Regions from separate parts of the Enterococcus sp. DIV1314a genome, predicted to be linked through region 2. Evidence: a T-box and tRNA genes for the amino acid it is inferred to sense, from the RefSeq annotation. Region 2 holds a T-box; the other holds one or more tRNA genes.
What was found. The T-box of region 2 lies ahead of leuS (leucine--tRNA ligase). A T-box ahead of a tRNA ligase gene usually reads a tRNA of that ligase, here a tRNA-Leu.
Positions count from the first base shown of each region.

Region 1: it encodes a tRNA-Leu, which carries the amino acid that the T-box ahead of leuS (leucine--tRNA ligase) is inferred to sense. The anticodon was not compared.

Region 1 covers NZ_JBIOQP010000001.1:2,431,332-2,438,061, forward strand. Annotated here, with positions in the region: gene nagA (N-acetylglucosamine-6-phosphate deacetylase) at 1-118, opposite strand, end outside; gene IGI68_RS11630 (helix-turn-helix domain-containing protein) at 165-1,031, opposite strand; gene IGI68_RS11635 (DUF2187 domain-containing protein) at 1,169-1,348, shown strand; gene IGI68_RS11640 (pyridoxal phosphate-dependent aminotransferase) at 1,483-2,700, opposite strand; tRNA gene IGI68_RS11645 (tRNA-Leu) at 2,901-2,982, opposite strand; gene IGI68_RS11650 (hypothetical protein) at 3,266-4,000, opposite strand; gene IGI68_RS11655 (glycoside hydrolase family 13 protein) at 4,099-5,925, opposite strand; gene IGI68_RS11660 (glycogen/starch/alpha-glucan phosphorylase) at 5,929-6,730, opposite strand, start outside.
Region 2 covers NZ_JBIOQP010000001.1:1,222,475-1,229,204, forward strand. Annotated here, with positions in the region: gene IGI68_RS05850 (TIGR01212 family radical SAM protein) at 1-851, opposite strand, end outside; gene IGI68_RS05855 (phosphatase PAP2 family protein) at 867-1,517, opposite strand; gene IGI68_RS05860 (LysM peptidoglycan-binding domain-containing protein) at 1,742-3,970, shown strand; T-box leader at 4,019-4,228, shown strand; gene leuS (leucine--tRNA ligase) at 4,291-6,705, shown strand.

The DNA of each region.
Region 1 (6,730 bases), 1.2 Mb from region 2:
TTTCTTGTGGTACTTCTGTCAGATATTCTCCAATAATGCCATCTGTGATTTCTAAGTACCCTTTTCCTTTAGTTGCTGAATGAAAAAAAAATTTATCTGCTAATACGAATGTTCTCACGTTTTTTCCCCGTCCCTTCTTCGTCTTTTCTATAAATAAAGTACTCTTATTCGTTTTCAAAGTCAAGGCTATCGAGAGATTTGACAAGATCTAGGGTTTCCATATTTTTTGCTAGCGAAAAAAACGGTAGTGCCATCTCTTTCTTTCCTAATCGTTGTAAAATTTTCCCCTTTAAGTCAGTTAATTCTGCCAAATAATAATAGCTACAAAATTGCTGAACGAAAGATAAGCCTCTAGCCACCACAATGGAGGCTTCTTTATAGTCTTTTTCCTCAAATAAAAATTCACCATAATGGTAATACACTTTTGCTAACTCAAAAATTTTTCTTTCATAAGGTAGTTTCTCAGCAAAATCATAACTTTTTTTTAATTCTACGAGCGCCTTCTCTCGTTGACCACTTTCTTTTAAGACGTACCCAATACAACTTAACATTTGAACTTCAATGGTCGAGACAAACTGTTTATCTTGATTATAGGTATAGGATAATCCTTTTCGTAGAGATTGAAGTGCTGTGACATGATTTTTTTCGACAAAAAATTCACAACTTCCTAAATAGTAATAATACAGTTGTAAATCTGTCTCTAAATATAAGGTCTCTAATAGCTCTGGTTCTTCAAGTAGTAAGGAAACCCTTTCATAATCACGCTGCACAAAATAGCGGTAAATCCCCTGAAAACGAAGTCCCATTTGACTCTCATTCTTTGGTTGAGAAAGCATTAATTGATCAATCGTGATATTTAGTCGTTCACAGATTTGATGCAATACCATCACATTTGGCAGTTCTTCATTATTTTCAGCCCGACTAATCACACTTTGGGCACAAATGTCCGCAGCCAACATCTTTTGGGTTAATCGTCGTGCTTGTCGCAATTGTTTTAAGGTTTCACCAATTGATTGTCTTTCTTTTTCCATAAGCCCTCCATAAATGCGGATATGCATTTTTCATTTGTTCTATTTTAGCACATAATACATAAAATGATACTATTTATTAAAATACTTGTTATATGTTGTTAACAGATTAGGAGTGGTTTTTTATGGAAACGCAAGCAATCGAACTACAAACAGACGTCACTTTTAAATGGGATAATTTAAGACTTATGGGGGCCATTGAAAAAGAATACGAAAATTCTTTTTTAGTCCAAGTCGAAAATCCTTCGAAAGAGATCATGGAAAAATATAATGGAAGAATGGTAATTAGTAAAAAAATCTGTGAGAAAATATTGAATTAAACAATCGTTAGTCAATGAATTCGTTTGACTACCATTAACAAAACGTGCGATACAAAAAAACGCAAAAGTTCATTCCCCTAAACAGGGAGCGAATTATTGCGTTTTTTTCTGAATCTCTCTTTGTATGATGAGTATTACTTTTGTTGATAAGTAGCTAAAAACGTCCGCATCCGATCCGCCGTCATTTTTAACTGATCCATATTCGGTAAGTAGACAATGCGGAAATGATCTGGCGCTTGCCAATTAAAGCCGCCACCATGCACCAATAGGACATGATGTTGATGAAGGAAATCTAAAACGAATTTTTCATCATCTAAAATATTAAATTTCTTTGTATCAATTTTTGGAAACAGATAAAAGGCAGCTTTTGGTTTGACTGCAGAAAGTCCTGGAATATCATTGATGGCATTATAGATAAATTCTCTTTGTTCATAAATGCGACCCCCAGGTAATAATAGTTTATCGACACTTTGATAACCACCAAGAGCGGTTTGAACGATTTGTTGTGATAAAACGTTTGAACATAAGCGCATAGAAGATAACATATTTAAGCCTTCAATATAACCTTTAATATTGGACTTATCACCACTGATCGCCATCCATCCGACACGAAAGCCAGCAACCCGATGTGATTTTGACAATCCACTGAACGTAACCACTGGACGATCAGGAGCTAAAGCCGCAATATGAATGTGTTTATGGCCATCCATTAATAAACGGTCATAAATCTCATCTGAGAAAATAATCAAATCAAATTCTCGTGCAATAGTGACAATCCCCTCTAAAATTTCTTTCGGATAAACAGCTCCCGTTGGATTATTCGGATTAATCAAAACGATGGCTTTGGTTTTCGATGTAATCTTTGACCGGATATCGCCAAGGTCAGGGTTCCACTCACTTTCTTCGTCGCAAATGTAATGAACGGCTTTGCCTCCTGCAAGTGAGATTGAAGCTGTCCATAGAGGATAATCTGGCATCGGTACTAGAATTTCATCGCCATTGTTGCATAGCCCTTGCATTGACATCGTGATCAGTTCACTTACCCCATTGCCGGTATAGATATCATTAATCGATAAATTCGGAAAATCTTTGACTTGATAATATTGTTCTACGGCTTTGCGCGCAGAAAAGATCCCTTTTGAATCAGAGTAACCTTCTGACTCACGAACATTTAAAATTAAATCGCGAATAATTTCATTCGGTGCTTCAAAACCAAACGTTGCCGGATTGCCTGTATTTAATTTTAAAATACTAATGCCTTCTTCTTGCATCCGTTCCGCTTCTTCTAAAACAGGTCCTCGTACATCATAGCTCACACCGTCAAGTTTCGTTGATTTCTCAAATTTCTTCATCCAAATTCCTCTTTTCGAAAAATATCATCGCTGCTTCTTTTATGAATCTTTTAACGTGCCTTATTATACCAAACTTTTTTGTGAATCGGATAAAACTACTAAAAAAAATGATGATTCAAAACAGATTGTATTCCTCATCCGAAAAAAACAAAAAACGCTCTTCCTTATGAAGAACGTCGCCTCTTTAATTTAATGCATAATGCGGCCAATGGGACTCGAACCCACACAAGTTTCCTTATACGCCCCTCAAGCGTACGCGTCTGCCAATTCCGCCATGGCCACGAAAATGATTCGTTGATTCTCTTTTAGATGCCTATCCAGTGATGAAGATAAATAGCAAAAGTGAAGCAATGACAATAATAAGATATTAACGATAAATAACGTTCTTGTCAACAAAAAATTGCAAAAAAATAAAGACTTTAGGATTCCCTGATGAACCGGCCTGACTCATTCCTCTTAAGAAAATGAATCGATCGTGTTATCGACAACTTTTTATTTCAGCATTTAAGGATTGAAAGACACGCTCTCTTTCGTTTACAAACGATTGTGAGCGTGTCAATAAGACTTATTTAAAATAATTATTTTCGTTTAAATCATTCGTTTCTTTCGCAATTAATCCATCTAGTGAACGATTTAATGCCATACGTTTTTTTTCTTTCCGAGGAACTTCATCTGTCAGCAATCCCTCGGTAGAAGGAAATTTTTTGACACTCGGTTCATGATCTTTGCGCTCTTGATAAGGAGTCTGTTCATTATCAAATAATAAATAACTCTCTTTAGTCTTACGCATCGATTGCATCAAATCTGCTTCAGAGAATGATGTTGATTCTTCTTCAGGAATAATTGACGCAGGTATGTACTTGGGAACAAAATACGAGCGTCCTGAATACTCTCGTTTAACAGAGGGAACAACTTCTGATTTTTTCTCTTTTACACGAAATAAAGGCTTGCTCGTCATGTCACCAAAGAGCTGTTTCTTCCCGGTTTTGGTTACTTCAACGGTCGTCCGCTTCGTATAATCGGGTAAGTTCGTGCGGTGGCGTTTCAATTCTTCCTTTTGCGCGAGACTATGTCCTGCTTTCGAGTGCGTTTGACGTAGCGATCGTCGTAATTCTTTCGGCTCATCCACAGGTTGCTTTTGCGTATAAAAAGGCGTATCCGTTGAATCCTCTGTCAAAATCCACGACTCTTGCGCGGAAAAAGGCGTGTAATCACCTTCCCGATTAATTTTGACACCTGTTTCATCTGAATAAGCAGGAAAACGAAAATGTTTTCGCTTGATTTCATTGTTACTTCCCATATATCTCATCCTTTAAATCAAGATTTCCTTCATAGTACCATATTTTCAAACAGGATTGACACTATCTCTCCAATAAAAAGAAAGTTTTAGTAGCTTTCTTATGACTGCGAAGAAAGCAAGAAATAACTATTTTCAGCGATCGTCTGATTAGCCAACCGTTGACCAATCTCGTTTGTGACCTTATTTTCTTCCGTTAAAAAAGTGAGCGTTTCAGAGACAAGACACGGAATACTTGTCGGATTGAGAACAAGTGCCACATATTGATCTTGCTGGTATCGTAAGAGTCCAAATAATTGATCCGTATAAAAGAAAGCGAGCTCGCCATCAATCACCGTGGGGGTCGTTTGACGAATCGTAATCCATTTTTTATAAAGATCATAGATGGTCCTATCTTCTCGATTCCACGGATAAAATTTACGATTTTCAGGATCTTTCCCACCTGTTAAGCCCACTTCATCTCCGTAATAAATACAAGGAACTCCAGGAAATAAGAATAACAACCCAATTGCCAAATCCATTTTTTTTATTTGTTCACCTAACACCGAAAAAATACGTTCCGTATCATGCGTTCCAATATTATTAAAATTATTAAAAAAAATGTCTTTGGGATAATTTTCATACAATCGCGTAAAGGAACGCGCTATTTTTTCGGGTGAGGCTTGACTGGTCAGTAAGGCAATGACGCCTTCTCTTAGTGGATAATTCATGACACCGTGCAGCTGATTCCCTAAAATATAGTTGCGTCGCTCTTTATAAGAAATTTTATTCGAAGCATCTTCCCAGACTTCACCGATTAATACTTTATCTGAAAATTGATTTAAGTTTTCGCGAATTCCTCTGATGAATTCCTCGGGTAATTCATCTGCCACATCCAAACGCCACCCATCGACCCCAAGTCGTGTCCATTTTGAAATGACACTATCTTCTCCTCCATAAATGAACGTTTGAAAAGAACGATTCGTTTTATCAATCGTTGGTAAATCTGCAATGCCCCACCATGAGCGATATGTCTCAGGATAGTTAATAAATTGAAACCAAGAATAATATGGACTGCGAATATTCCGATAGGCTCCTTGATCGTCGCCATAACGCCCATCGACATTAAAATACCGGCTATTTTGACCCACATGACTAAATACACCATCCAAAATGATTCGCATATCGTTGCGATGTAGCGACTCGACTAATGCTATAAAGTCCGCTTCCGTACCTAACATTGGGTCAATTGCTAGAAAATCAGCAGTATCATATCGATGATTGCTGGCTGCTTCAAAAATTGGATTTAGATAAAGTCCCGTTACTCCGAGCTCTTTTAGATAAGGGATTTTCGCTTGAATTCCTTTTAAATTCCCACCAAAGAAGTCCCATCGCAAAATTTCACCTTTCTCGTTTTTAATGTACAGTGGCTCATCTTCTAAGGTGCCATACACAAAAGAGTTTTTCTTACGTTGATTCAGTACCCCTGATGGATTGGCGTTGTAAAAGCGATCTGGGAAAATTTGATAAAAAATTCCTTCTTGATACCACTGTGGCGCAGCATCATCTTGCGCATAACACGTCAATTGAAAATCCCAGACGTCACTTTGGAGCTGCTGAATTTGACCTTCTCCACCTTCTTGATTGGCACCAAATAATACCTTTTGTCGCTGTCCATCGATATGAAGTTCCACTTCAAAATGATAATAATAAAGCCCAGGACCTTGATTTAAAAAATACTCATACGAGTAAAAATCGCCTTCGTGTTTTTCCATTGGGATAAAAGTTGTTTCTTCAAAGTCTTTATGTATCACTAAAGTGACCGCTGCAATTTCTTGCGCGATCACTTCAATTGATAGACGGACGAGACTGTTGACTCTGGCCGCCCCAAACGGTTGTTTATAGCTCTTTTTCCATGGATTAAAACGAATGAATACCAGTCTCTCCACCTTCTATCTTCCTTGATGAGTATGAGCAAATAGGGGTTCAATCTGCCAAATATCTTCTGCATATTGTTTCACCGTCTTATCTGCTGAAAACGTCCCTGCATTCGCAATATTAATCAAACTACATTTTTGCCAGTGTGTTGCATCTTGATAAGCCTGATTCAATCTTGCCTGCGCTTCACAATAAGCATCGAAATCTCTTAACAAGAAATATTCATCATTATACAGTAGTAAAGAATCGACTATTTCTTGTCCTTCGCGTTCAATATTCGGAATACTACCATCAACAAAAGCGTTTAATACGCGGTGAACAATCGGATTGGTTTCGTAAACTTCTCGAGCAGAATAGTTTTTATTTTCATAATAGGCATAGACTTCCGCTTCTGTGAGACCAAATATATAGATATTTTCATCCCCCACAGCGTCACGAATTTCAACATTGGCCCCATCGAGTGTCGCAATCGTAATCGCCCCATTCAACATTAATTTCATATTACTTGTGCCGGACGCTTCTTTTGATGCCAATGAGATTTGTTCGCTGACGTCAGCTGCTGGAATAATTTTTTCGGCCAAGCTGACGTTATAATTCGGAAGAAAAACAATTTTAAGTTTATCTCCGATTGTTTGATCGTGATTGACTAAATTTGCCACTTCATTGATGACTTTGATAATTGATTTGGCATAGGCATAACTTGGTGCGGCTTTAGCACCAAAAATGAATACTCTTGGATAAATAGATGCTTGCGGATTCTCTTTGATTTCAAAATAAAGTTTTAAGATGTGCAATAAGTTAAGCAGTTGACGTTTG
Region 2 (6,730 bases):
CCGACGAGCGTTTCTCTAGGAGCATCACCAGTGAGTCGGTGAATGATGATTTCGGCTGGAATCATTTCAAGTTGATTACAGACAATTTCAGTATATTTTGCTTGGGAAAGGAGTTGTAATTTTCCTTCATGATAATCACGTAACATGCGAGTATTGCGCATTAAGTGAAGTAAATGAATTTTAATGCCTTGAATATCAGAGTCAACTACCGTACGTCGAACGTTTTCTTCCATCATTTCTTGTGTTTCACCAGGCAAGCCATTGATCAGGTGAGTACAGACGCGAATCTGATGCCGACGGAGTTTTTCGACGCCGTTTAGATACGTCTGATAATCATGCGCGCGATTAATCATCTTACTAGTGGACTCGTAGGTTGTTTGCAAACCAAGTTCTACCCATAAATAAAGACGCTGATTGAGCTCTGCGAGGTATTCAACCACGTCATCTGGTAAGCAGTCTGGTCGTGTTCCAATCGATAAACCGACAACTCCTGGTAGATTGACGACTTGTTCAAAACGAGCTTTAATCACGTCAATCGGTGCATGGGTATTCGTAAAATTTTGAAAATAAACGATGTAGCGATCAACATCCGGCCATTTTTTATGCATCATGTCAATTTCTTTCGTAAACTGAACAGGAATCGGATCTTCTGGCGCGACAATCATATCACCAGAACCGGATACACTACAAAAAGTACAGCCGCCGTGTGCCACCGTCCCATCGCGATTCGGGCAATCAAAACCACCATCGATGGGAACTTTAAATATTTTTGCTCCAAAAGCTTGGCGTAAAGCGTAATTCCATGAATGATAACGTTTGTTTGGATCTTCGGTAAAAGGAAAAGGATTCATCGGTCTGCTTCTTTCTTAATATTGTTTATTTTTAAAACGCCAGATAAAGCGTTGTTCTTGATAAAGAGGGAATGTTAGGAGGAGCCAACTTAAGCTTAAAGCATAGCCTCCAAGAATATCGGATGGATAATGAACACCTAAATAAATCCGGCTCATCCCAATCGAAAGAATAATCAAACCCAGTAATCCTTGTAAGAACCAACGAAGCTGTTTGTTTTCGACAAAAATGGGTAACAGCAAGATTAAACTACCATAAAACACCATACTTGCTACGGCATGTCCACTTGGAAAGCTGAAACTATGCTCCGTCACAAGGTGTTCTAAAGTCGGACGTTCACGTAAAAAGAACAGTTTCAATACGGGATTTAAGATGCCGGCCACTAAAATAACGCCACCGCTTAACCAAATGGCTTCAGTGTACTGTTTGCCGTACAGTAAGATCACTAAAACGGCTAGAAAAAGAATCACGAGTGGAATCGGATTGGCAAATTGGGTGATCCACAAAAAGAAGCCACTTAAGGTTGGACGTAGTTGATAAAGTGGTTCGGCTAAAAAAGTATCAAACGGTTGGATCCAGCTCGGATAGAATTTCATCACATAGCTTAAAAAAGCGAAAAGCAAGAGGCTACAGCTACCTGCAAATTGATAATATAGTTTATTTTTCATGGTACGCTCCTTTAATAATTAGAAGTTAGAATAGATAATCTTTTTTAGTATACAATAGCTGACAAATTTCGCAAGCATTCCACGAGCAATCAAGGGATTTTTCACACCTTAAAGTATTACACCTATATTACAGTTCACTAAAAGTGCAGATTAAACTTTTCTTAACAAAAAGGAACAGGTATACTAGTGATAAGTTTATCCAATAGTATATCGGAGGTTAGAAAATGGAAAAGTCTTTGACACGAAAAGAACGACGTCAAATGGAAGAGCAACGGACTTTTTATCGTAATATGAAGAAAAGAGCGGCTGTCTTAGGAACAACAGTCACAGCTGTTTCAGCAGTTGCGCCACTCTCGCCCGTCATCACTGTTTTAGCAGATGAATCTGATACGTATATAGAACAAACAACCCCGTCTGAAGCTGTCCAAACAACGAATTCAGCCGTTCAATCCGTCAATGCAGAGGAAGAAATGCAAGCATCCTCAGAAGCAACCGAAACACCAGTCGTAACGGAAACACCTGAATTGCCAGCCGCTTCGGAAGTGGTGGAAGAAAATAATGTAGCCGAAACACCTGTTGTTCCGGAAACATCAATGGAAGATCCGTCGATGGAAGAGGTCGAAGTAAACGAAGAACCTCTTGTGATCGAAGAACCCGCTCTCGTTGAAGAAGCACAATCGGCTGTTCAAGCGCCGACAATCTTGCCATTTTCTGCTGGCTTGGCACGGGCGTCAGCCTTTGTTGACCCTCAGACCTTCATTAATACTATCGCACAACAAGCAAAAGCCGTGGCAGATGCCAATGATTTATATGTGTCAGTCATGATTGCGCAGGCCATTATTGAAAGTGGTTGGGGTAGTAGTACGTTATCTAAAGCGCCAAATTATAATTTGTTCGGGATTAAAGGAAGTTACAATGGTCAGACCGTGTATATGAGTACACTGGAATATTTAAATGGTCAATGGGTGACGAAAAATGAGCCGTTTAAAAAGTATCCTTCTTTTGCAGAATCATTTGCAGATAATGCTGCCACGTTAAGAAATGTTAGCTTCCAATCAGGCGTCTATTATTATTCAGGCGCTTGGAAGAGCAATACGAAGAGCTACCGTGATGCAACAGCTTGGTTAACGGGTCGTTACGCAACAGATCCAAACTATGCCAGCAAGCTCAATTCCACAATTGAAATGTATCAATTGACGCGTTTTGATTCTCCAGCCACTGGAAACAATCAAAATCAAACGAATACAGGCAATGGAAATCCGGTGATCAATACTGGGACAGGCTCAGGTAGTAATACCGGCAGTAGCACGGACACCGCGAAAACCTATACGGTGAAATCAGGCGATTCGATTTGGTTGATTGCCAATAATCACGGGATTTCGATGGATCAATTGCGTAGTTGGAATAATTTAAAGAGTGACCTCATTCATGCTGGTCAAAAACTAATCGTAGGTCAATCGAGCCAAGCGCCGGTCACACCAGAAGCGCCGAAGCCGACACCAACGCCAACACCAACACCAACGCCCGAAACGTCAAAACCAGAGACGTCGGTGACGCCAAGTACAGCAAAAACGTATACGGTAAAATCCGGTGATTCGGTGTGGTTGATTGCCAATAACCATGGCATTACGATGGCACAATTACGGAGTTGGAATAATTTAAAAAATGATTTGATTCATCCAGGTCAAAAATTAGTCGTCAGTCAAACAGGGACAACGAATACGGGGACGACAGCGAAACCGACAGCACCGACGAATACGAATACGTCAAATAATGCGACGAATAATGCCACTTCTAAACCAACGACCAGCACAGCGAAAACGTATACGGTGAAATTTGGCGATTCAGTCTGGCTGATTGCCAATAATCATGGTATTACGATGGCGCAATTACGGAGTTGGAATAATTTAAAGAGTGATTTAATTCATCCGAATCAAAAGTTGATTGTCAGCCAAGCAAGTGGGACGAGTACTGGAACAACCACAAAACCAGTGACATCAACGAATACAAATGTCGGAACAACCACGAAACCGACAACGCCAACGAATACAAATAACAGTAGTAATTCTTCTAATGCGACGACAACAACGGCAAAGACCTATACCGTCAAAGCAGGGGATTCGGTGTGGTTAATTGCCAATAAACATGGTATCACGATGGATCAATTACGGAATTGGAATAATTTAAAGAGTGATTTGATTCATCCAAATCAAACCCTAAAGGTCAGCAACGCAAGCACGTCATCAAACACGGTGACGACGAAACCAGTCGTCAATCAAACGACTGCTCAGACTACGACTAATACAAGTAATGAAAAGAGCCATAAAGTAGTCAGTGGCGATAGTCTTTGGATGCTGTCTCAAAAATACAATCTCTCAATTGCGCAATTAAAAACGTTAAATTCGTTAACGTCTGATACGATTTACGTCGGTCAAACATTGAAAGTTCGTTAAAAAACTTGAAAGACATTTGAAAGTTTGCTAAGATACATCTAAGTTGAATAAAACACGTTTGAATAGGAATAGTAGAGAGTCGTTCTTTTCGTAGAGAGTACATGGTTGGTGGAAATGTACAGAGAAACTTTTGAACTCGCCTTTGAGTGTTATCTTTTGAAGAATAGTAGGAAGATACGGTGACGATCGTTAAAACGTTGAGGCTAGGCTTTTTTAGCTAGTAAATGTAGGTGGTACCACGTCTTTAACGTCCTATGAGGAACAGTTTGTTTCTTATAGGGCTTTTTTTATGATTAAAAATGAGCAGAGGAGCGTTTATCGTGAACTATAATCACAGAGAAATTGAGAAGAAATGGCAAAAGTATTGGGCAAAAAATCATTGCTTTAATACGAAAGAAGAATCGAATAAACCTAAATTTTATGCTTTAGATATGTTTCCTTACCCATCCGGACAAGGATTACACGTTGGGCATCCAGAAGGGTATACCGCAACCGATATTTTGTCTCGGATGAAACGCAGCCAAGGCTATAACGTTTTACATCCAATGGGCTGGGATGCTTTTGGTTTACCCGCAGAGCAATATGCGTTAGATACTGGTAATGATCCCGCTGAGTTTACCAAGAAAAATATTGAGACATTCCGTCGTCAAATTAATTCACTAGGGTTTAGTTATGATTGGAACCGTGAAATCAATACGACCGATCCAGAGTACTACAAATGGACGCAATGGATTTTTACCAAACTTTATGAAAAAGGGTTAGCTTATGAAGCAGAAGTGGCCGTTAACTGGGTACCGGAACTTGGAACAGTCATCGCCAATGAAGAAGTCATCGATGGCAAGAGCGAACGTGGTGGCTATGATGTTGTTCGCAAACCGATGCGTCAATGGATGTTAAAAATTACGGCTTATGCCGATCGCTTATTAGATGATTTAGAAGAGTTGGACTGGCCAGAAAGCATTAAAGAAATGCAACGGAATTGGATTGGTCGTTCTTACGGCGCGAACGTGACGTTTAAAGTGGCGAATCGCGACGAAGAATTTACCGTCTTTACGACACGTCCGGATACATTATTTGGTGCAACGTACTGCGTGTTAGCACCAGAACTCGATCTTGTTCAACAGATTACGACACCAGAACAAAAAGAAGCTGTCGATGCTTATATTGATGCGGCTAGTAAAAAATCAGATTTAATGCGGACCGATTTAGTGAAAGAAAAAACCGGCGTCTTTACGGGAGCTTATGCGATTAACCCAGCCAATGGGCAAGAAGTGCCGATTTGGATTGCCGATTATGTCCTCGCAACTTATGGAACAGGTGCTATTATGGCTGTTCCAGCGCACGATGAACGTGACTATGAATTTGCGAAAACCTTTGGAATCGCGATTGTTCCAGTTGTTGAAGGTGGCGACATTGATGTTGCAGCCTATGTCGGCGATGGTGTACACATCAATTCTGATTTCTTAAATGGGTTAGAAAAAGATGACGCGATGGCAACGATGATTACGTGGTTAGAAGAAAAAGGAGTTGGGAAAAAAGAAGTTAGCTACCGTCTCAGAGATTGGTTATTCTCACGCCAACGTTATTGGGGGGAACCAATTCCTGTCATTCACTGGGAAGATGGCACAACAACCACGCTACCAGTTGAAGAATTACCGTTACGTTTGCCAGTCACGAACGATATTCATCCAAGTGGTACTGGTGAGTCTCCTCTTGCTAATATCACGGAATGGGTGAACGTGGTCGATCCAAAAACAGGCATGAAAGGGCGTCGTGAAACGAATACCATGCCACAATGGGCGGGAAGCTCTTGGTATTTCCTTCGTTTTATCGATCCTCATAATAAAAATGAACTCGCGAATTATGAAAAATTAGAACGTTGGTTACCGACAGATATTTATATCGGAGGTGCGGAACACGCCGTCTTACACTTATTATATGCTCGTTTTTGGCATAAATTCTTGTACGATATTGGCGTCGTTCCAACTTCTGAACCATTCCAAAAATTGTATAACCAAGGAATGATTCTCGGCGAAAATAATGAAAAAATGTCGAAATCACGCGGTAACGTAGTGAATCCTGATGATGTCGTGAAACAATACGGTGCGGATACGTTAAGACTGTATGAAATGTTCATGGGACCGTTAGACGCAGCTATCGCTTGGAATGAAAATGGTCTTGAAGGTAGTCGCAAATTCCTCGATCGCGTTTGGCGTTTAATCGTTGACGAGAATGGGAAAATGCGTGACCGGATTACGACGATTAACAATGGTACGTTAACGAAAGTCTATCACCAAACGGTCAAAAAAGTATCCGAGGACTTCGCAGAACTACGTTTTAATACCGCAATTTCGCAACTCATGGTATTTATCAATGAAGCATATAAAGTCGACGCGTTACCGATTGACTATATCAAAGGATTCGTCCAATTATTGGCACCAATTGCGCCTCATATTGGGGAAGAATTGTGGTCGATTCTAGGAAACACAGAAAGCTTGACGTATGCACCATGGCCGACGTATGACGAAGCAGCGCTTGTGGAAGATGAAGTCGAAATTGTCATTCAAATCAATGGCAAAGTTCGTGCAAAACGATTCGTGCCAACGCAAGCAACGCGTGAGGAACTGGAGCAATTAGCTAAAGAAGAATCTCAAATTAAAGAACTGTTAGCTGGAAAAACAATTCGTAAAGTGATTGTTGTTCCGAAAAAATTGGTTAATATTGTAGCCAATTAATCAATGAATGGAAACTGACCTTACT